DNA from 2 places in the Cupriavidus sp. Met-2 genome. Region 2 is predicted to be linked to the other one. Evidence: riboswitches for the same ligand, from Rfam matches in the RefSeq annotation. Region 2 holds a riboswitch; the other holds the start of a gene.

Region 1 (11,523 bases), on a different contig from region 2:
CCGGCATTCCGAATCGTCGCTACTTCCAGCGCGAGTCGCATGCCGCGGTGACACGCGCCTACGAACGCGGCACGGAAATCGGCCTGCTGATTCTGGATGTCGACCTGTTCAAGCAGTTCAACGATCTCTATGGCCATCCGCGCGGCGACGAGTGCCTGCGGCAGGTCGCGACGGCCTTGACCTGCGTGCTCGATGGCACGCAGTTTTGCGCCCGCCTGGGTGGCGAGGAGTTTGCCGTGGTGCTGCCGGATTCCACGTCCGAGGAGACGCGAACCATCGCACGTCGGATGGTGGCAGTGGTACGCGAGCTTGGCATTCCCCACCATGGCACGCCGGTGCAGCCGTTCGTGACGATCAGCGTCGGCGCGGTCTGCGCCGTGCCCGACGCGCCGCGCCTCGAGCCACTGCTGCATCGCGCCGACAGCGCCATGTACCGCGCCAAGCGGGCGGGCCGGAACCGCTACGTGGTCGATGGCGGGCTCTATCTGGAGCTGCGCGGCAACTGACCTGGGAGGAATGCGAGAGAATTCACACGGGGGCTTGCAAATTCCTCAGGCTTCTGTAGAATTCGCGGCTCGCATCGCCCAGATGGCGGAATTGGTAGACGCACTAGGTTCAGGTCCTAGCGGTGGCAACACTGTGGAGGTTCGAGTCCTCTTCTGGGCACCAGATTCGAAAAGCCCCGCGCAAGCGGGGCTTTTTTCGTTTTTGGCCCGGAAAGAAGGGCTTCCCTCAGCCGTTGCCCACCACCAATCCGCCAACGCCCACGCGCCCTTGCTGCGCCGTGGCGGCGTGGCGCAAGACATCCCCCACCATCTCGGCCGTCACGGCGGACAGCGTCCAGCCGAGATGCCCATGCCCTGTGTTGTAGAACACGTTAGCGGCATGGCCCCTGCCAACGCGCGGCATCATGTTCGGCATCATCGGCCGCAACCCCGCCCAGGGCACCACGCTACGGGTGCTGACGCCGGGGAAGCAAGCATGGACCCAGTCGATCAGCGGACGGATGCGATCGGCGCGGATGTCGCGGTCGACGCCGTTGAACTCGGCGGTGCCGGCTATGCGGAATCGGTCCACGCCCAGACGGCTGGTGACAAGCTTGGTTTCGTCGTCGAGCAGGCTGACCGTGGGCGCAGAGGCCTGGCTTTCGGCGTCGTTGAGGTTGACCGTGATCGAATAGCCCTTGACCGGATAGATATTCACGCGATCTCCGAGCTGCCGCGCGAAATCGCGGCTGGCAACGCCGGCGCAGACGACCACTGCGTCGAATTCGCGCGATGTCGTCTGGCCATCGTCAGCAGAGACGATCGTCACTCGCCGGCCGCTGGTCGACACGGTGCTCACGTCCTGGTTGTACAGCATCTGGACGCCCAGTCTGCGCGCCGCCGCAGCGATACCGGTGGTGAACTTGTGGATGTCGCCGGTAGAGTCGCTTTCGGTGTAGTAGCCGCCGTAGTACTGACCTGCCAGCGTCGGCTCGATGCTTCGCATCTCGTCCGGGGTCACCGCGCGCCGTTCGAGTCCGCCTTTGGCCAGGAGCTTCGAGACTTGCCCTGCGTGATCGAAGCCCGCCTTGTCCCGATAGATATGCAGGATGCCGCGCCGCTTGAGGTCGAAGTCGATGCCCTCCGCCTCCGCCCACGCAAACAGGTGCTGGCGCGCGGCAATGGCAAGCCGCGTGGTCTCCACCGTGTTGCGGCGGTAATGCGGGATCGATGCGATGAACTCGGCGAACCAGCTCAGCTTGTGCCAGGTCGGGCGCGGGTTGACGAGCAGCGGCGCGTCGTTGCGCAGCATCCACTTCAGGCCCTTGGCCAGCGTGGACCAGTGCGTCCAGACTTCCGCGTTGGAGGCGGAGAGCTGTCCGCCGTTGGCGAACGAGGTTTCCATGGCCGCATAGCGGTGCCGTTCGAACAGGGTGACGGAGAACCCGCGTTTGGCCAGGGCGTAAGCCGTCGTGGCGCCGGTGATGCCGCCGCCGATCACTGCGATGGATTTCATGTCGAAGGTCTTTCATGACGTCGTGGGATGGCAGTCCGCCGCGCACCATGCGCGGTTGCGGACGCCCCCTCTGTCCTTGACCTGAGAGATTCGCGGCACACGAACAATACGCGTGCCGCTTGCTCCTTCGGTACCGCCGGCTGACGTGCAAGCCGGGGTTCTTCAGAGTTCAATGGCGGGTACCGGTCCTTTTGCCTGAGAGTTTCCGGGGCGGTTGCTCCTTCGGCGCCGTGTCGGCCGGGCGGCTGGCACAGACTCTCCCGATACACGCGGGGTAAAACGATGGCAACTATGCCATAGAAATCCGCTAGCGGCGCGGATCACGTGGCTTGCGGCCCGTGATCATGGCAGCGACGAGGTTCTCGCGGCCCTTGATGCTCATGACGATGGCTGCGGCCACATGAAGGATCACCAGCGCCAGCAGCGCGTTCGCCAGCCAGCGGTGGATGTCGACTGGCAAATCCTCGCCCCAGAACGCATCGAGACGCGAGATCCAGCCGGTGACGGCCAGCGCCAGGATCAGCGTCCACATGGCCAGCATGGCGACGGCGCCCAGCGGCGTATGGCTGACATGGCGCGGCGCGCGGCCGGCGATCAGTGCCTTGCCATAGGCCAGCACGGCGGACGGACGTGGCAGCCACGTGCGGAAACGCGCAGGCTGGCTGCCGATGAAGCCCCACAAGACCCGGAACAGCACCAGCCCCGCGGCGATGTAGCCGAGGGTTCGGTGCACCTTGTCTCCGGAGTCCTGGACGAGGTCAAAGCAGACGATGGCCGCTACGCTCCAGTGCGTGAAACGCACGACCACGTCCCAGACGCGAATCGTGTCGGGGGCGTTCGTCCGGTCCGCGGGCGCCGACATGCTTAGCTGCCGATTTCCGATTTGACGATTTCAAGCGTCTTGGTGTCGAAGTAGATTTCGGCCTTCTTGCCATCCTTGGTCGTACCGTAGATCTCGTAGCAATTGCCGTCCACCTTGAACTTCTTGATGTTGTAGCCCTGTTCCTGGATCTTGGCCTTGGCATCGGCTTCCGGCATCCATTCGGATTTCGGGTGCTTGGCGCAGTTGGCGCCGGCGAAAGCGGCGGTCGAGAACACTCCGGCAACGAGGAAAGCGGCAATCTTCTGCATGAACTTCTCCGGCAATAAGCCCCGCAAGGGGCGATGGCGGCATCCTAACTCAGAATGAGAGCTATTCTCAACACCGGGTTTCCCAGGGGGTGCCGGGCGCTCTCGGCCCGGCAGCTGGTCTTGGACCATTGCTGCCCCCTGGCATACGATGAAATGGCCACGTGGGGGGGCTCCAGCTTCTGGCCAATCCGGACCCGCAGGGAGATGTCATGCAGGGCTATCAACTCACCTTCTACACACAGGAAGGTCGGCGCCATCACGGCAAGCAGCTATCGCACTGGTTGATGCAGGTGATGCGGGAGATGCAGATTCGCGGTGCCACACACACGGTGGCGGCGGAGGGAATCGGGCACGACCATCGCTTTCATTCCTGGCACTTCATCGAATTAGCCGATCGGCCGGAAGAGGTGACTGTGGTCGCCACCGTCGAAGAGGTGGAGGCGCTGCTGGAGCGCTTGCGTCACGAAGACATCCGCCTCTTCTATGCGAAGACGCCGGTCGAGTTCGGCTTCGTCGGTACGCTGGATGTCTGAGCGCCTGGCTCAGTCCGGATTGACGACGGATACCCCGGCACGCGCTGCGGCCCGGGCAAGCCGCGCCACGCCTTCTTCGATCTGCGCCGGGTCGGCGCCCACGAACGACAGCCGGAACGCGGGGCGCGCGCGACGCTCGGCGTAGAAGCCTGTGCCCGGCACGAACAGCACTTTCTCTGCGATGGCATGGGGCAGCAGCGCAGCCGCATCGTCGATGCCGTCCACGGATACCCACAGGAACATGCCCCCGGCGGGATCCGCAAACCGGATGCGCGTGCCGAACGCCTGGTGCAACGCCGTCGTCAGCCGATCGCGTTTGTCGCGATAGACCGCCACTTCCCGCGCGATCTGCCCGGGCAGGTTTCTGGCCTGAAGGTAATGCGCGGCGGTCAGTTGCAGCCATGGCGGCGTGCACAGGTCCGACACCTGCTTGGCGATCACCGCGCGACGCACGATCTCCGGCGCGGCCACCATCCAGCCCAGCCGCAGTCCTGGTGCCAGCGTCTTCGACAGGCTTGCGAGATGCACGAGCCACGGGCGCGCGCCGGACACCTGATCGCACAGCGCGAGCAGCGATGGCGGCGGCGGACCGTCGAAGCTTAGCGCGCCGTAAGGATCGTCCTCGACCAGCACGATCTCGTGCCGTGCCACCAGTTCCAGCAATTGAAGCCGGCGCGCGGGTGAGAGCGTGGCGCCGGTTGGATTGGCGAAGGTCGGCACCGTGTAGATCATGCGCGGACGTGCCGGCGCGTCTGCGAGCATCGCCTCCAGTGCGTCGACGTTCATGCCGTCATGGTCGGACGGCACGCCACGCACGTCAGCGCCGGCCAGCCGCAGTGCCTGCAGCGTCGCCGAGTAGGTGGGTTCCTCCACCAGCACAAGGCTGCCCGGCTCCACCAGCGCGCGCACGAGAAAATCGAAGCCCTGTTGCGAGCCGCTGGTGATCAGCAGTTCGTCCATGGCGACGGCCGCGCCACGCTCCGCCATCAGGGCCGCCAGCGCCTTGCGCAGCGCAGGCGTGCCCTCCGTGGCACCGTACTGCAGGCACTCGGCAGGACGTTCACGCAATGCCTGCGCGGATGCCGCGCCGATGCCTTCCACGTCGAACAGCGCGGCGGACGGATAGCCGCCGGCGAACGAGATCATCTCCGGGTCGGAGAGATACTTGAACAGCTCGCGGATCGGCGAGCCTTGCGGCTCGCGTAGCGCGGGAACGAAGGGGTAGGCGGTCATGGCGTGCTCGTGGTTGCGGACGTCGTGCTTCAGCAGGCCGCCGCGGTCATCTTGAAGATGCCCTGCGCATTGCCGGCGTCGAAGCCCAGGTCCGTGCGCGTGATGGCCTGTGCCTCGTCCACGTAGCGATCACGCGTGATGAATTCGTAGAACGAACCTGGTACCTCGCGCACCACCTCGTCACCGCTGGCGCCAACGAACGCGCGGCGCACCGGATCGGCGCGGAACGCGGTCTGCTTCACGCGGCCGCTTTGCGACACCTCGACCTTTTCCTTCATGGGGCGGCCCACACGCTTCTGTTCGTCCGATACCGCGAAGACATCCTCCACGCGGTCGGTGGCATGGTTGAACGCATTTCCTTCGGTGGCGATCCATGCCATCTCCGACGACTCGGCCAGCAGGCGTTCGTAGTCGTTCAGGTGCGGCGTGGCGTGCTGACGCTCGAAGCAGCGGGCCAGCAGGTCGATCAGTTCCCCGGCATCGGCCAGCGGCAGCGCGCCGTCACGTTCCAGTTCCCACAGTAGCGACTGCGCGCGCGGCGTGAGCGGATCGGCGGAGTTGCCGACGACGCGGCTCACGGCTTGCTGGAAGTCCTCGCTGTAGCGCTCGGGATGGAATTCGCTGAGGAAGAACTGCGCGATTTCCTCCGGCGCGTCGGCGTGGGCATACGAGCGGCCCGTCATGCCGATGCGGTCGAGCGGATACGTGCCATTGAGGCGGTAGCCAAGCGGGCGCAGGATACGCGTGAAGGCTGCCTCGCCTGCGGGCAAGGCGCCGTTCTCTTGCCAGCGGACGGTGCGCAGCGCGCCGTGATCGAAGTGCACCTTGCCGCCCGTGGCCGCTACATCCTCCGTGTAGGCCTTGCCAGTGGGCACGCGATCCAGGATGCCGGCGAACAGCACCAGGTTCAGCGCATGAGCGATTTCGGCGCGCGTGGGGTGACCCAGCTTGCCGGCCGGCAGCGTGGGCATGGCCACCAGTTGCGAGAGCCGCGCGGCGGCTTCGGTGCCAAGGCTAAGGGAAACGAGCGAGGTGACGTTGGAAATCATGATGAGGTGCCGCGCGGGGGACGCGCGGAGAAGCAGTTGGAATAATGTGGGTGGTTTTCAGTCCACCGAGGCGCCGGACAGTCGGACGATGTCGCCCCATTTCTGGCGATCCTTCTTTAGAACCTCGGCGAAGGCGTCGGGCGTGCTCGGTGCCGGTTCGGCGCCGAGTTCGCGCATCTTGGCTTGCACGGCGGGCTCGCCGAGCACGCGTGTCAGGTCCTGGCTAATCTTCTGCGCAACGGCTGCAGGGGTACCACGCGGCGCGAGCAGGCCGAACCACGGGCTGGCGTCGAAGCCTGGCACCGGACCGGCGGCGGCGACGGTCGGCACGTTGGGCAGCGCAGACGAGCGTGCCGGCGTGGTCACTGCCAGTGCCTTGAGCTTGCCGGAACGGATGAACGGCAGCGATGCCGGCAGGTTGTCGAACATCACATCGACGCTGCCGCCCATCAGGTCGGCGATAGCCGGGCTGCTGCCCTTGTAGGCGACGTGGCTCATCTCCGTGCCAGTCATGCGCTGGAACAGTTCGCCCGCGAGGTGCGTGGAGGTGCCATTGCCGGCCGATGCCATGTTCACGTGCTTGGGATGCGCCTTCAGATAGGCGATCAGTTCGCCCAGCGTCTGCACATGGGCACGCTCGGCGAAGGCCGGCGACACCACGACCACGTTCGGCACCTTGGCGACCATCGTCACCGGCACGAAGTCGGCGGCGGCGTCGTAGGGCAGCTTCTTGTACAGCGTCGGATTGATGCCGAACTCGCCCACCGAGCCCATCAGCAGCGTGTAGCCGTCGGCCGGGGACTTGGCCGCCGTGCCGGTGCCGACGATGCCGCCTGCGCCGGGGCGGTTGTCGACGAGGACGGTTTGCTTCCACTGGATCGCGAGCTGGTCGCCGATCAGGCGCGCCACCATGTCGGTGGTGCCGCCCGGTGGATACGGCACGATGATGCGTACGGGTTTGGCCGGGAATTCCTGGGCGGCGGCGATGCCGGGAACGGCCGCGCCGAATGCGAGGCCGGCAGCTGCGAGGGCGCTGATCAAACGCTTCATGTTGTCTCCCTGTCCTGCTTGTCTTTGTTCGTTCTGGGGTGCCGCGTTAAGAGGGGGCGCGGCGGTGCGAGTTCGAATCGTTCCTCATCAAGCTGACGGTTTCAAGCGAAATTTCGGTATAGGATGATGACTTTTAGTCAACAAGTCCCTCCCCCACCCCATGCGCCAACGTCTTCCGAGCCTGTCCAACCTGCGTGCCTTCGACGCGGCGGCGCTGCATCTGAATCTGCGGCGCGCGGCGGCGGATCTGTACATCACGGAGAGCGCGGTATCGCGCCAGATCGCCTCGCTGGAAAGCCTGCTTGGCGTGCAGCTTTTTCACCGGGCCAACCAGCGCATCACGCTGACGGCGGCGGGGGTGCTCTACAGCCGCCAGGTGCGCGAGATGCTGCGCAAGCTGCAGCGCGACACGCTGGACATCATGGCGCACGAAGGTGTGGGTGGCACGGTGGAACTGGCGTGCGTGCCAACACTGGCCGTCGAGTGGCTGATTCCACGGCTGCCGGGTTTCTATGCCCGCCACCCGCAGGTCATCGTCAACATCCGCGCGCAGTCGGATGTGTTCCTGTTTGAGGGCACGCCGTACGACGCGGCGATCCACTTCGGCGAGGCGGTCTATCCGGGCGCGCGGGTGGACCGGATGTTCGGCGAGGAGTCGGTCGCCGTCTGCCATCCGGACTTTTTCGGCGGCAAGAAGCGGGTCAGCGTCAACGACATCGCGCGATCGCCGCTACTGCACCTGGTCACGCGCAGCTTCGGCTGGAAGCAATGGATGGAGGCCGCCGGCATTGACGATGTCAATGCGCTGCGCGGCGCGCGCTATGACCACCACAGCATGGTCATCAGCGCGGCCCGCGCGGGGCTTGGCGTCGGGTTGGTGCCGCGTTTCCTGGTGGATGAGTACCTGACGCGCGGGCTGCTGGTGACACCCGTGGCGCGATCACTGCGCGCGACGAGTGCGTACTACCTCGTGGTGCCCGACACGCAGCCAATGAGCGATGCGATGGGGCACCTGCGCGAATGGTTGCTGGAAGCAGCGGGCGAGTTCGTGGGCGTTGCGACATAGAGGGAGCCTCGAGGGAACGACCTTGTGACTTTGCGTTGTGACTTCGCGTTGCGCCAAGGCTTGAGTGCCGTATACGATGGGGCTCGGAACATGGTCGTGGTCCCGGAAACCCATGCCAAGGTGTGGCTTTCACAACTAGGGCACGTGTTCTAGTCTTGAAGACTGTCTCGCGCAGTCAGCGTCTGAAGCTATAACCATACTCACTCCCCCATGCCAAACGACCCGATCGAACCCCAGGCCGTCTATCAACCCATTACCCGCAGCGCGATCTTCATCGTCGCGACGCTGACGCCCGGTGCCGAGCACGCCGCGACCGTGCGTGCCTGGTGCGCGGATGTCGCAGCGCTCGTGCGGTCCGTCGGCAAACGTGTGCCGGGCGGCAATCTGTCATGTGTCTGCGGCTTTGGCACCGACGCCTGGGATACGCTGTTCGGGGGCCCGCGTCCCGCATCGCTACATGCATTCCGCGAGTTCGGCGCCGGCGATCGACGCGCCGTGGCCACGCGGGGCGATCTGCTGCTGCATATCCGCGCGGAACATATGGATCTGTGCTTCGAACTCGCGACCCAGTTGATCGGCCGGCTCGGCGCGGCGGTGACCGTGGTCGACGAAGTGCATGGCTTCCGCTACTTCGACATGCGCAGCATGGTGGGCTTTGTCGACGGCACTGAGAATCCGGTGGATCGCGAAGCTGTGGATTTCACGATCATCGGTGACGAGGACCTATCGTTCGCAGGCGGCAGCTACGTGATCGTGCAGAAGTACCTGCATGACATGACCGGCTGGAACGAGCTTTCCGTCGAGGCGCAGGAGCGCATCATCGGGCGGACCAAGTTGTCCGACATCGAACTCGATGAGTCGGTCAAGCCGACGTGCTCGCACAGCTCGCTGACGACGCTGGAAGAGGACGGCAAGGAAGTGAAGATCCTGCGTGACAACATGCCGTTCGGCTCACCCGGCAAGGGCGAGTTTGGCACCTATTTCATCGGCTACGCGCGCTCGCCCGCGCCGATCGAGCAGATGCTCGAGAACATGTTCGTCGGGCGTCCACCGGGCAATTACGACAGGCTGCTCGACTACAGCAAGGCAGTCACCGGAAGCCTGTTCTTCGTGCCGTCTCAAGCGCTGCTCGAAGCGCTCGCGGAACGCAACCCATAGACCACTGGCCTCGAAGCGGGGCTGCGGGCTGGGAAGTGGCCTGTCCTGCTTCTTTGATGGCATGGAGCCCGGCGCGGGCCGCGACGATGATGATGGCCTCGGCATGTCCGTCGAGGCCGAGCGCCAATCGTTGAATCGACTGACGTGTTCAGCGAGCAGGTGCTGGAACTGCCGCAGCGCGCCAAGGCCACTTCAGACGCCACCGGATCCGATTCGCACCAAGAAAACCGACCCTGCCATACTCCCGTAATACCCACACTAATAGCATGGACTCCATCATTGTTCGCGGTGTGGGACAATCGCGCCCCATCGGGTAAGGGTTTTCCCGGTGTTCGCGTGAACAAGGTGCGCAATGAAATCGATCGACTGGAAGGACTGGGAAATCTTCTGCCGCGTGGTGGAAGGGGGCGGCTTCACACAGGGGGCCGAACTGGCCGAAGTCCCGAAGTCATCGGCGAGCGCCGCGGTGGCGCGGCTGGAAGGGCAACTCGGCGTGCGATTGTTCGAGCGGACCACGCGTCGGGTGCGCGTCACCCAGCGCGGCCAGCAACTGTATGATCGCGTGGCGCCACTGTTCGGCGAACTGCGCGAGATCAGCGCCGAAGCGGCGTCCGTCAGCGAAGAAGTCAGCGGCACGATCCGCATCGCCACACCCTATGAAGTCGGTTCGCAGCACCTTTCGCCGACGGTGAACCGGCTGCTCAAGCTGCATCCCTCGCTGCGCGTGCAACTCGACGTGAGCTGGGACCAGCCCGACCTGATCCGCCACGGCTACGACCTGGCCTTCGTCATGACAGACACGGGGTTGAGCGATAGCTCGTTTGCCAGCAAGCGGGTGGTGCTGATCGAACGCGCGTTCTATGCCGCGCCGTCCCTGATTCGCGAGCGCGGACTGCCGCGCACGCCGCAGGATTTGCAAGGCTGGCCCACGGTCGGCAATCTTGACGATACGCGTTGGGAATTCCTGCGCGATGGGGTGGAAACCTTCGCCATGGATGTGGAACCCCGCATCTGCACGCATAACGCGGAAGTCCGGTTCAATGCCGCGGTGGATGGCCTGGGCGTGACGCGCCTGTCGCCGCGATTTGTACGCGAGGCACTTGTGGAGGGCAAGCTGGTGCGCGTGCTGCCTGGCTACGCATCGTCCCCGCTGAAGGTCTATGTGCTGATGCCCGCCCGCAAGCTGATGCCGGCCAGCGTGCGCGCATTTCTGGATGCGCTCGAGGAAACGCTCGGTGTGCCAGAAACGCGTCGGCCCGGAGCGCGCGTGACGGCCGCAACGCGCATTGAGGAGAGCGCGGAAGATCAGAACGATGACGATGGCGAGCCCACCGTCATCACCCTCGACTGAGCGTCAGAAAGGCTGGTCGCCGCTGCGGGCGTCGAAGCCCAGCGTGTCGGCGATTTCCAGCATTTCGTCGTCGTCCTCACTGCGCGTGATCCAGCCGGCATAGGCATCGCCGCCCGTATCCCAGTTCCAGAGCGTGTAGCCCGCCACGCGGAGCTGATCGGCCGCCAGCTCCATGAGTTCGGGCACGCTGGTGCCTTCGAGGAAATCCTCATCCTCGGTATCGTCGGTGCCCCAATCGATCTCTAGATCGATACGCTCGCATAACTGGTTCAGGCAGCCGATGAAGGACTCCACGTCCTTCCAGTCGACATAGAAGCCTGATTCCCAGTCGATGATCTCCTTGATCTGAGAGAGCAATGCCTCCGAGTCGACGTCGTCTTCCTCGGCGTCTTCCAGGGCTTCCTCGAGGAGCGTGAGCTGCCGTGTGGTCTGTTGCGTGTCACCCAGGTTGATCAGCGCGAACAGCCGGCTTACGGCGTCCTGCGCATCGTCTTCCAGTTCTATCGCCATCTGTTCTCTCCTGCCGCTACCTTTCCGATTTCATTTTGCCCACGTGGTGTCACGCGCAACGCGCGCGACGTGCTTGTAGGTTCTATCCAGCCGTGCGCCAGCATCGCCTGCAGCAGCGCGGCCCCGAGCGCCCCGCCCAGATGCGGCTTGCGCTCGCTCCAGTCGGGGCATGTGCAGGCGAACTGCCGCCGCTTGCGCCGCGCCGCATCCACGTCGATGCCCAACTGCCCCATGGCCTGCGTGCCATCTCCGGTCAAGTCGACCCGCGTGCCGTCCACGGCGATCCAGCCCGCCTGCGACATTCGTTCGAAAAGCCCCACAGCAAGTTCCCCGGCCAGGTGGTCGTAGCAAGTTCGTGCCTGCTTCAGCGCAGGCGGCGTGGTGCGCGAAACAGGCACGGCACGCATGCGCGGCGGCTGGCTGGCCAGTGACGCGGTGGCC
Region 2 (11,523 bases):
CTCTGGCGCGCCAGCGTCGCCGGGAAGCCGTCCTGCACCGAGGCTTCGATCGTGTCGAAGTCGGGCACGGCCTTGCCGTGCGCGAAGATTTCCCACAGCGCGATCACGTCGTCGCGCGATGCGGTTTCATCGAACGAAATGCCGATGCGGGTGGCGTCCACGTGGCGCAGGTTGATGCCACGGGCCGTGGCCGATGCGTGGAACGCGTCGGTGTTGAAGCCGGTCTCCAGCGTCAGCGTGTCGAAGAACGTAGCGTTCAGCGGCGTATGCCCCAGCGTCTTCAGGCCGGCGGCCAGCGTGGCGGTCAGGCGATGCACGCGCTGGGCGATGCGCTTGAGGCCCTGTGGACCATGGTAGACCGCGTACATCGACGCCATCACGGCCAGCAAGACCTGCGCCGTGCAGATGTTCGACGTGGCCTTCTCGCGGCGGATGTGCTGTTCGCGCGTCTGCAGCGCCAGACGATAGGCCTTGTTGCCTTGCGCGTCGATCGTCACGCCGACCAGACGGCCCGGCATCGAGCGCTTGAATTCATCTTTCACGGCCATGTAGCCCGCGTGCGGGCCACCGAAGCCGAGCGGCACGCCAAAGCGCTGCGAGTTGCCCACGGTCACGTCGGCGCCCCATTCGCCCGGCGCGGCGATCAGCGTCAGCGCCAGCAGGTCGGCAGCGGCCACGACGCGGCCACCGGAGGCGTGCACGGCTTCGGCAATCGCGCGGTAGTCGGCCACATCGCCATTGACGCCCGGGTACTGCAGGAGCACGCCAAAGGCATGGGCCTGCGCGGCGTCGGCGGCGGGGCCGACCTTGACCTCGATGCCGAGCGGCAGGGCGCGCGTGCGAACCACTTCCAGCGTTTGCGGCAGGACGTCTTCAGCCACGTAGAACGTGTTCGAGGCGTGCTTGTTCACGCGCTGCAGCAGCGTCATCGCCTCGGCGGCAGCGGTGCCTTCGTCGAGCATCGACGCGTTGGCGATATCCAGGCCGGTCAGGTCAGTGATCATCTGCTGGAAGTTCAGCATCGCTTCCAGACGACCTTGCGAGATTTCGGGCTGGTACGGCGTGTACGCGGTGTACCACGCCGGGTTCTCGAAGATGTTGCGCAGGATGACGCCCGGCGTGAGCGTGTTGTAGTAGCCCTGGCCAATGAAGCTCTTGAGCACGCGGTTCTTGCCCGCCAGCGCGCGCAGGCGGCCGAGCGCGGCCTCCTCGGTCAGCGGTGCGGTGAATTCGCCCAGCGACATGCCGTCACGGCGGCGGATCGCGGCGGGCACCACGGCGTCGATCAGCGCGGCGCGGCTCTCGAAGCCGAGCACCTTGAGCATGTGTTGCTGTTCGGCGGAATCGGGGCCGATATGACGGGCGGCGAAGGCGTCGCGCGCCTCCAGTTCGGCCAGCGTGGGCCGGGCACCTTGGGCGGCAGCGTTCATGGGGAGCGGGGCGTTCATGGCAAGGAATCTCGTGGGGGCGCGGCGGCAGGTGGTCAGCCTGGCCGCCGCGTTTGCGGCATCGAATCAGTTGGGGTGTCGGGGCTCAGGCGCCGACGCTGGCCTTGTAGGCGTCGGCACTCATCAGGCCGTTCACGTCGTCGCTGTTGGCCGGCTTCAGCTTGAACAGCCAGGCGTCGAACGCATTGGCGTTGACCGATTCCGGCGAGGCCGAGGCGGCTTCGTTCACGGCGATCACTTCGCCAGCCACCGGGGCGTAGATGTCGGAGGCGGCCTTTACCGATTCCACCACGGCAAGCGCGTCGCCGGCGCCGACCGACTTGCCCACTTCGGGCAGTTCCAGGAAGACGATGTCGCCGAGCGCGTCCTGCGCGTGATCGGTGATGCCGATCGTCAGCGTGCCGTCGGACTCGACGCGCACCCATTCGTGCGACTCGGTGTACTTCAGGTCAGCGGGGAAATTCATTGAGGTTCTCCGGAATGCAGTGTGTTTCTTGTTTCAGGCATCCCCCTGGCTAGCCCGCCGGGGGGATGTAAGGGCGACCGTTGGTGTGAAGCCGGGCGATGCCTCAGCTCACGAGTGCCTTGCCATTGCGCACAAACGGCAGTTTAACCACAGTCGCGGTCAGTTTGCGGTCGCGAATCTCCACCTGCACCTCGGTGCCGGGGGCAATGTCGCGGGGAAGGCGGGCAAAGGCGATCGACTGCGACAGCGACGGGCTGAATGTGCCGCTGGTGATTTCGCCGTCGCCGGCCGGAGTGATGACCTTCTGGTGCGCGCGCAGCACGCCACCCTTGTCTCGCAGGATCAGGCCGGCGAAGGTCTTTTGCTGGCCGCTGGCCAGCAGCGCCGACTTGCCGATGAAGTCGCGCTCGCTTTGCAGGTCGACGGTCCACGACAGTCCTGCATCGAGCGGTGAAGTGTGGATATCCATGTCCTGGCCGTACAGGTTCATGCCGGCTTCCAGCCGCAGCGTGTCGCGCGCGCCGAGTCCGGCGGGACGCACACCCGAGGCGGACAGCTTTTCCCAGATGCCCGCGACGTTCTCCGCCGGCACAACGAGTTCGAAGCCGTCTTCGCCGGTGTAGCCGGTACGGGCCACCATCAGTTCACCCATCTCGGCGTCGTGCACCACCACCGCGTTGAACGGCTTGAGCGTGTCGGCGGGCTGGGTCGACGGGAATGCGTCGTACACCTTCTGGCGCGCGTTCGGGCCCTGCACTGCAACAATCGCCAGCTTGCTCACGCAGGCCGGGGCCAGGTCGCCACGGCGCGGGGTGATCGTCACGCCGCTGCCGGTGGCCGTGTTGCGGGACTGGATCCATTCGATGTCGCCGACGGCAGTGCTGGCGTTGACCACCAGGCGGAACCGGTCCTCGGCAAAGAAGTAGACGATCAGGTCGTCGATGACGCCGCCTTTCTCATCGAGCATGCACGAATAGAGCGCCTTGCCCGGCGTTTGCAGCTTGTCGATGTTGTTGGCCAGCAGACCGCGCAGGAAGGCGCGCGCGTGGATGCCGCTCAGGTCCACCACGCACATGTGGGAGACGTCAAACATGCCGGCGTCGGCGCGTACCGCGTTGTGTTCCTCGATCTGGGAGCCGTAGTTGACGGGCATGTCCCAACCGCCGAAGTCGACCATGCGGGCGCCGAGGGCGCGGTGGATGGCGTTGAGGGGCGTGGCCTGGAGCGTCATGGATGTCCTTGGGGGCGCTCGGTTCGAAAACCGTGGTTCGAAAACGAAAAAAGGGTCATCCGCCGCAGCGTCCGGTCGCGCCAATGCGCTACCAGTCCGCTGCCGCGGATGACCCCTCTGTCCTCGATACCTGAGAGATTACGAAGCGTGGTGCTTCGTGCGCCCCTTCGGTGGACATGCTCACCATTGCCTTGCAATAGCGGATGTCGCTCTCCAGAGTGCGGCATGCATTGTGTGCATGTTGCATGCCGATCCAGCCAGTCCATGGTGCCTGAGAGTTTTCGGGTGATACCCCTTCGGCGGCGCAATCGCTGCGCGCTCTCCCGGCCGGATGCGCGTGAATGTACGGGACCGTTCTGCCTTTGTCAAACCTCGTGCGGCAGGCCCGGTCCCGTGCGTGGTCGCCCGTTGCGGGCGGCCCTCGCCAACCTGTCAGTGGCCGTCATCGCGCCCGGTAACAGGCCCTTGATGAGCGGCCCTGGGACAACCCTTAGTGACCCTTGGTCGTGACGTTACCGATCACGCCACCCACGGCGGCGCCGCCGAGCGTGCCCAGCGCGCTGCCTTCGGTCAGTACGGCGCCACCCACGGCACCGACGCCCGCGCCGATCGCCGTGTTGCGCTGCTTCGGCGTCATGTCGGCGCAGCCGCCAAAGGCAGCAAGCGTGACACCAATCAGTGTGAGCTTCGAAATCGTGCGGAACGTAGTCATATGGCCTCCAGTGCTTTGTTGTCGACATGCAGTACTGCCACGCGCGCCAGCCATACCGGCACGCTGTGATAAGTGAGAGGCCGATGCCGTGCCCCGGGTGCCTGCGGCTTACGATTGTTACGGGCTCGAAACGCTTGCCGTAGGACGGTCTCCGACACACGTGCAGGGTGCGACCAGACACGACGCGCGTGACACGAGGCGCGTGTTAACATCGCCAGCTTTGGCGCACCGGCTCCGGTGTGCTTCATCCGCGCCTTTTCGGCCGATCCAGGCCAATCCTCATCAAAGATCACATGTCCCACGGGCTCAATTCCGCGCAATCCGAAGCCGTTCGCTATCTCGACGGGCCATGCCTCGTCCTGGCGGGTGCCGGATCGGGCAAGACGCGCGTGATCACGCAGAAGATCGCGCACCTGATCGAGGACAAGGGGTTCGAGCCGCGCCACATCGCCGCCGTCACGTTCACCAACAAGGCGGCCAAGGAGATGCAGGAGCGCATCGGCAAGCTGATGGAGGGCAAGACCACGCGCGAGGGCAAGCGGATTCCGCTCAAGCAGCTCACGGTCTGCACGTTCCATTCGCTCGGCGTGCAGATCCTGCGCATGGAAGCCGAGCACCTTGGCCTGAAGCCGCAGTTCTCGATCATGGATTCCGATGACTGCTTCGGCCTGGTGCAGGAGCAGCTTGGCACCACGGACAAGAAGCTGATCCGCAGCGTGCAGGGCACGATCTCGCTGTGGAAGAACGGCATGATCGATCCGGAGACGGCGCTCGCGCAGGCGAGCGATGCCGACGAGCACCAGGCCGCGATGGTGTATCGCAATTACGTGGCCACGCTGCACGCGTACCAGGCGGTGGACTTCGACGACCTGATCCGCCTGCCCGCCGAATTGTTCGCGCGCGACGAAGCCGTGCAATTGAAGTGGCAGAACCGCCTGCGCTACTTCCTCGTCGACGAATACCAGGACACCAACGCGTGCCAGTACCAGTTGCTCAAGCTGCTGGCCGGTGGCTCGCATCTGCGCGCGCCGGCGTTCACCGCAGTGGGTGATGACGATCAGGCGATCTATGGTTGGCGTGGCGCCACGCTCGACAACCTGCGCCTGCTGCAGACCGATTTTCCGAGTCTGAAGGTGGTCAAGCTCGAACAGAACTACCGTTCGACCGTGCGGATTCTGGAAGCCGCCAACGCGGTGATCGCCAACAACCCGAAGCTGTTCGACAAGAAGCTGTGGTCGGAACACGGCATGGGCGATCCGATCGCGATCCACCCGATGAACGACGAGGAGCACGAGGCAGAGTCAGTGGTATTCCGGCTGTCCGCGCACAAGTTCGAGCGGCGCGCGCAGTTCCGTGACTACGCAATCCTTTATCGCGGCAATCACCAGGCCCGGCTGTTCGAACAGATCCTGCGCCGCGAGCGCATTCCGTATGTGCTCTCGGGCGGTCAGAGCTTCTTCGACAAGGCCGAGATCAAGGACATCTGCGCGTACCTGCGCCTGATCGCCAACCCCGACGACGATCCCGCATTCATCCGCGCGATCACCACGCCGCGTCGTGGCGTGGGCAACACCACGCTCGAAGTGCTCGGCACGTTCGCGGGCCAGGCCAAGGTATCGCTGTTCGAGGCGGCCATGATGGGTGGCATCGAGGCGAAGCTGCAGCCGCGCCAGCTTGAGCCGCTGCGCACGTTCTGCGAGTCGATGGTACGGCTGGCCGATCGTGCGAAGACAGACCCGGCCACGGTGGTGCTCGACGATCTCATGGAAGGCATCCACTACGAGGCCTACCTCTACGACACCTTCGACGAACGGCAAGCGCAATCGCGCTGGACCAACACGCTCGAATTCCTCGACTGGCTCAAACGCAAGGGCACGCGTCCCGAGCCGGAAGGCGAGGGCGAAGCCACCGGATTCGACACCGCCGATGGTTTCGGCGACGAAGGCAAGAACCTGCTCGAGCTTACGCAGACCGTGGCGCTGATGAGCATGCTGGAAGGCCGCGAGGAAGATCCCGATGCGGTGCGACTGTCGACGCTGCACGCGTCGAAAGGGCTCGAGTATCCGCACGTGTTCCTGGTCGGCGTGGAGGAGGGCATCCTGCCTCACTCGCGCGAGGACGAGGAAATGGGCGACGAGAAGATCGAGGAGGAGCGCCGCCTGATGTATGTGGGCATCACGCGCGCGCAGCGCAGTCTGCAGATCAGCTGGTGCAGGAAGCGCAAGCGCGCCCGCGATACGTATGCGTGCGAGCCGTCGCGTTTCATCGCCGAGATGAAGCTCGAGGACAGTCCCGCCCCGAAGGACGAGACTCCGGCCATGAGCCCGAAGGATCGTCTGGCCGGGCTCAAGGCGCTGCTCGGCAAGCCTGCGGCGGAATGATTGATACAAGCCGGACAAGCTTCGCGATGACCGGCTCTCTACGATTGGAATGCGCGCTTTCGTCTCGACGTCTGTCGCGACACACTGCGCCTACCCTTCGGTTTGCGGTGTGTGCTGGGCGCATGCGAGCCCGGCTTCTTCCCTGTTGAGCGCTCCCGGATGCGGCAGCACCGGGGGCGTTTTTTTCCGCCTCTCGCTACTTGTGGCGTTTTGCGCACGTATCAAGTTTGATACAAAACCGGCATCGCTTGTAATGGGCAAGCTGGTACATTGGGTGCTCCATCCGGCCGCGGTTCCGCGGCCGTTCCCATCCGCAAGCTCGCCATGGACCTGTCCCCCGCTCTGCCAATCCGCCTGCTGATCGTCGACGACGACCCACAAATCCGGGCCATGCTGGCCGAATACCTCGCCACATTCGGCATGGAGGCCGAAGGTGCCGAAGGCGGCACTGCCATGCGTGCGGCGATGTCGAAGCAGGAATACGACCTCGTCATCCTGGATCTCTCGCTGCCCGGCGAGAACGGCCTGACGTTGTGCCGCGAAATCCGGGAGTCCAGCAACCTGCCTGTGATCATGCTGACCGCCCGCGCGGAACTGGCCGATCGCGTGGTGGGACTCGAGGTGGGCGCGGACGACTACGTGACCAAGCCGTTCGAGATGCGCGAGCTGGTGGCGCGCATCCATACCGTGCTGCGTCGCAGCCGTGCCGACGTGCGACGTCCGGCGCCGGCTGCGCCCGGGCATGAAGTCCGGTTCGCGGCATGGCGACTGAACACCACGCTGCGCCAGCTGGTGGATGCCGAGGACACGGTGGTGCCGCTTTCCAACGCGGAATTCCGGCTGCTGCTGACATTCATCGAGCATCCCAATCGCGTGCTCGATCGCGAGATGCTGATCAACACCGCGCGTGGACGCGATCTGGACGTGTTCGATCGCAGCATCGACCTGCTGGTGTCCCGTCTGCGCCAGAAGCTGCGTGACGATCCGCGCGACTCGGCACTGATCCGCACCGTGCGTGGCGAAGGGTACGTCTTCACGGGCACCGTGGAGCACTGACGGCATGGCCGCGCAGATGCCGCCATCGGCGGACGATCCACCGATCGTGCGGCCCGAATTGCGTTCCAGCGCATCGGAGACGCCCCGAAGGCGCTTCGATTCGATGTTCGTGCGGCTGTTCTTCGTGATGGCCGCGATCATGCTTGCTGTTCACGTGCTGGGCGTGACCGTGATCGAGGGGTTCTTCCCGCGCCCGGGTTCGGAGCGCTACATGGAACGGATGCGCCGCGCCGCCTCGGAAGCCGAGGCGGCCGGCCACTCATTGCCTGCACCACTGCCGGGCGCGTTAGCATCGCTCAGCCATCCGCACGGGCCGCCACCACCGCCCAATGATGACGATGACGACGGCGACAACGACGGGCCCCCGCTGCATCCCGACGCATTCCGCATGCAGAAAGGCGGCGTACTCATGCCGCCCGGACCACCTGGGCCACCTGGGCCACCGTCCGGTTTCCATATTCGAGGTCTCTGGCCGCCGCACTTGGGCATGTTGTTCCAGCTCGTGGCCATCCTGATTGCATCGTGGGTTGGCGCGCGTCTGCTGGCGCGGCCCGTGCAGCAACTGGCCAGTGGCGCGAACCGGCTGGCGCAGGACGTCCACGCGCCGCCGCTGGAGGAGGAGATGGGCCCAGCCGAAGCGCGTGACGCTACCCGGGCACTGAACCTGATGCAGCAGCGCATCCGCACCCAGCTGGCGCAGCAATCACGCTTCCTGGCGGCGGTGTCGCACGATCTGCGCACGCCGCTGACGCGCATGAGCCTGCGCATCGAGCGCATCGAGGACAACAACGTGCGCTACCGTCTGCGCCAGGATCTGGCCGAGATGAACGGACTGATCGACGCCACGCTGTACTACCTGCGCGAGCGAGACGATGCCGCCGGCCCGCGCCAGCGCGTGGACGTGCTGGCACTGCTGCAGGCGATCGTCGACGATGCCCAGGAAATGGGCCAGGACGTGCGGCTTTCCGGCACCGCCGTGCCGCTGCTGGCGTACCCGGCCGAACTGCGCCGCGCGGTAGTCAATCTGGTGGAGAACGCGCACCGGTACGGCGGCGCCGCCCATATCGTGCTGACCGACAGCGCCGAGCGCGTGATCATCGACGTGTCCGATAACGGCCCGGGTATTCCGCCCGCGGAACTCCAGCGCGTGCTGGAGCCGTTCTATCGCGTGGAGTCGTCGCGCAGCCGTGCCACAGGCGGTGTGGGAATGGGGTTGGCGATCGCCGCCGATATCGTGGCGCGACACGGCGGGGAACTCACGCTGAGCAACCGTACCGAGGGCGGCCTGCGCGTGCGCATTGTGCTGCCGCGCGCCTGACGGGGCATCGGCCCATCGGTGGCTCAGGCGCGTTGGGGCAAACCGCTCTTGTTGATCGGCGCCAATTGCACGTACTGCGAACCGCGTAGTCCGCGCGTGAAGTCGAGCATGAAATCGCCAACGTCGACACGCGTCTGCAGCGCGCGACGCAACTCTACCGGTCCGGGCGCCTTGATGCCGCTGGCCGCGCGCACCAGCCACGCGGCGCCAATGTAGCCGGCCAGCGTGGCGGGCGAGGGCGGTTCGTCGAGGTACTGCTTCATGCGCGCTACATGCTCTTTCACCACACGCAGCGTCGATTCCTGCGGCCCCGGCGCGATCTGCGTCACGACCATTCCGCCCGCATAGCCGGTGCCGAGGATTTCACGCGCCGACACCGGGCTGACAGCCGACAACCCCACCAGGAATCCGTACCAGTTCTGCGCAGCCAGCGCGCGACCCAGGCTGCCGTAGGCGAGCGTGTCGCCGCCGACGATCACCGCGCCCGGACGGCCCGCCGCAATGCGGCGCGCGCTCTCGTCGAAGTTGCCCGTGAGCGGCACCGTCTGTACCGACATGGCTTTCTCCAGCCGCGACAGCCAGGGCGTGCCTGCAGCGAGCGTGCCCGCCGCGAAATCGGGAGAGACCGCCAGCGTTACCGCGGTCAGTCCGAAGCCGCGTAGCTGACGTACTGCCGCGTCCAGTTCGGATTGATAGTCGGCGCGCGTGAACCAGACGTTCTCGGCATTCAGCGAGAGCCCCGACAGCGGTGCCACGATCTGCACGCCACGGCGCGACAGTTCGGTGGAAGCCGCGAGCGCGGGCAGCAATGCATCGCCGGGCCCGAACAGCACTTCGGCATGTTCGCTGTCGGCCAGTGCCACTGCCTGGGCCGTGGCGCCACGCGGATTCGTATCGGCATCGCGCACGACGTGGACGATACGCAGGCTGCCGTTGGACGCGTTGTACGCGTCGAACAGCACCTTCGCGCCGGCCAGGTAGTCGCGCGAAAGATCGGCCTGCGGGCCGGTGCGATCGACCAGTTGGCCGACGACAAGCTGGCGGCGCGCGCCCGATGGCGCGGGCTGCGCGAACGCGGTCTGCGGCGCGATTACAGCCAGTGATGACAACGCGCCGAGCGAACCCAGTGCGCCAAGTGTGCGCCGACGCCCTGCAGACGCGGGCGCGCATGACGATTTCGACTGCGGTGGGGCTTGGCGCATGGCAGTGGTTCGGAAGCGGTGTGAGCGAAGAAAGGACGCCGCGCAGCACAGGGCTGCGAGACCGGGCCGAGACTATCGGCGCTTCATGACGCTCCCGTGACTTGCACGCGACTTGGCTCCCCACGTCGGCGGGGCTGGCGGGCGCACGCATGACGTGGCCTTGATGCTTATCAAGATGGCGTTCCCGGGCGAGGCATAGGATCGGACGTACTTCCGCCTAGAAAGCACCACAATCATGTCCGCCCCCATGTCCGACACCCCCGATACCGCTATTCCTTCCGGCCTCGCATCCTCGTCTACCGCCTTCGACCGCACCGCACTCGCCGACTTCCGCGAACTTGCCGGCCGCATCGATGGCAACGGCCCGCGCTACACGTCGTATCCCACCGCCGATCGCTTTCACGGTGAAGTCGGCGACGCCGCCTACCGGCGCGCCCTGGATGCCTGCCGTGCGAACGTACCGGCACCGCTGTCGCTGTACGTCCACATCCCGTTCTGCGAGAACATCTGCTACTACTGCGGCTGCAACAAGATCATCACCAAGGATCACACCCGCAGCGCGCGTTACGTCGACTATCTGGCACGCGAAATGGCCATGGCCGCCGAGCAGCTTGGCGAGCGCCGCGCGGTCATGCAGTCGCATTGGGGCGGCGGCACGCCGACGTTCCTCGATCCTGTTGAAATGCGCCACGTGATGTCGGCGTTGCATAAGCATTTCGAGCTGCTGCCTGAGGGAGAGCACGCGATCGAGATCGACCCGCGCCGTGTGGGCGACGATCGCATGGAACTGCTCGGCGAACTTGGCTTCAACCGGATCAGCCTTGGCGTGCAGGACTTCGATCCCGAAGTGCAGCAGGCCATCCACCGGGTGCAGTCATATGAGGAAACCAACGGCGTGGTGCGGGCCGCGCGACGCCTCGGGTTCCGTTCGATCAGCATGGACCTGATCTACGGACTGCCGCACCAGACCACGCAACGCTTCTCGGCAACCATCGACCGCGTGCTGGAAATGCGCCCGGACCGCCTGTCGGTCTACAGCTACGCGCACCTCCCGCATGTGTTCAAACCGCAACGCCGCATCGATCCCGCCGCATTGCCACCTGCCGCGGAAAAACTCGACATCCTCGTTTCGACGATCGAGCGCCTGACCGCTGCTGGCTATGTCTATATCGGCATGGACCATTTCGCGTTGCCGAATGACGATCTGGCCATCGCCCAGCGCGAAGGTCGGCTGCAACGCAATTTCCAGGGCTATGCCACCCACGCGGGCTACGACCAGCTTGGCTTCGGCGTCTCGGCGATCGGCGCTGTGGCGGGCCACTACGCGCAGAACGCGCGCACCACGGACGAGTACTACGCCGCGCTCGACAAAGGCCAACTGCCGATCGTGCGCGGGTTCGAGACCTCGGAAGACGACCGCCTGCGCAAGTTCATCATCGGCGAACTGATGTGCAACGGCACGCTCGATATTCCTGCCGTGGAAGCCTCGTACAGCATCAATTTCGCGCAGAAATTCGCCGCCGAACTGGTCGACCTCGACAAGCTGGCCCTGGACCATCTGCTTCGGCGCACACGGAACCGGATCGAGATCACGCCGCTGGGTCGACTGCTGGTGCGTCGCATCGCGATGGTGTTCGATCACTATCTGCGTGAAGACGCGCTGCGTCCCAAGCCGGCAGCGCCGGCGGCCAACGACGCGAAGGTCATCC

What was found. Region 2 has a riboswitch for glycine ahead of gcvT (glycine cleavage system aminomethyltransferase GcvT). Riboswitches for the same ligand answer to the same signal wherever they lie in the genome.
Region 1: another riboswitch for glycine. It lies ahead of WD006_RS19640 (D-amino acid dehydrogenase); the one in region 2 lies ahead of gcvT (glycine cleavage system aminomethyltransferase GcvT).

The regions. Positions count from the first base shown of each region.
Region 1 is NZ_JBBHZL010000009.1:161,389-172,911, reverse strand. Features, by position in the region: gene WD006_RS19650 (diguanylate cyclase domain-containing protein) at 1-506, shown strand, start outside; tRNA gene WD006_RS19645 (tRNA-Leu) at 583-669, shown strand; gene WD006_RS19640 (D-amino acid dehydrogenase) at 733-2,001, opposite strand; glycine riboswitch at 2,175-2,274, opposite strand; gene WD006_RS19635 (cytochrome b/b6 domain-containing protein) at 2,309-2,863, opposite strand; gene WD006_RS19630 (PepSY domain-containing protein) at 2,866-3,132, opposite strand; gene WD006_RS19625 (DUF190 domain-containing protein) at 3,342-3,665, shown strand; gene WD006_RS19620 (PLP-dependent aminotransferase family protein) at 3,675-4,898, opposite strand; gene WD006_RS19615 (DUF1338 domain-containing protein) at 4,928-5,947, opposite strand; gene WD006_RS19610 (Bug family tripartite tricarboxylate transporter substrate binding protein) at 6,005-6,997, opposite strand; gene WD006_RS19605 (LysR substrate-binding domain-containing protein) at 7,158-8,063, shown strand; gene WD006_RS19600 (Dyp-type peroxidase) at 8,274-9,221, shown strand; gene WD006_RS19595 (LysR family transcriptional regulator) at 9,574-10,572, shown strand; gene WD006_RS19590 (DUF6630 family protein) at 10,576-11,082, opposite strand; gene WD006_RS19585 (ArsR/SmtB family transcription factor) at 11,073-11,523, opposite strand, start outside.
Region 2 is NZ_JBBHZL010000008.1:112,931-124,453, reverse strand. Features, by position in the region: gene gcvP (aminomethyl-transferring glycine dehydrogenase) at 1-1,448, opposite strand, end outside; gene gcvH (glycine cleavage system protein GcvH) at 1,534-1,914, opposite strand; gene gcvT (glycine cleavage system aminomethyltransferase GcvT) at 2,018-3,145, opposite strand; glycine riboswitch at 3,253-3,372, opposite strand; glycine riboswitch at 3,394-3,481, opposite strand; gene WD006_RS18125 (glycine zipper 2TM domain-containing protein) at 3,636-3,857, opposite strand; gene WD006_RS18120 (UvrD-helicase domain-containing protein) at 4,151-6,238, shown strand; gene WD006_RS18115 (response regulator) at 6,563-7,294, shown strand; gene WD006_RS18110 (ATP-binding protein) at 7,299-8,612, shown strand; gene WD006_RS18105 (ABC transporter substrate-binding protein) at 8,636-9,814, opposite strand; gene hemN (oxygen-independent coproporphyrinogen III oxidase) at 10,050-11,523, shown strand, end outside.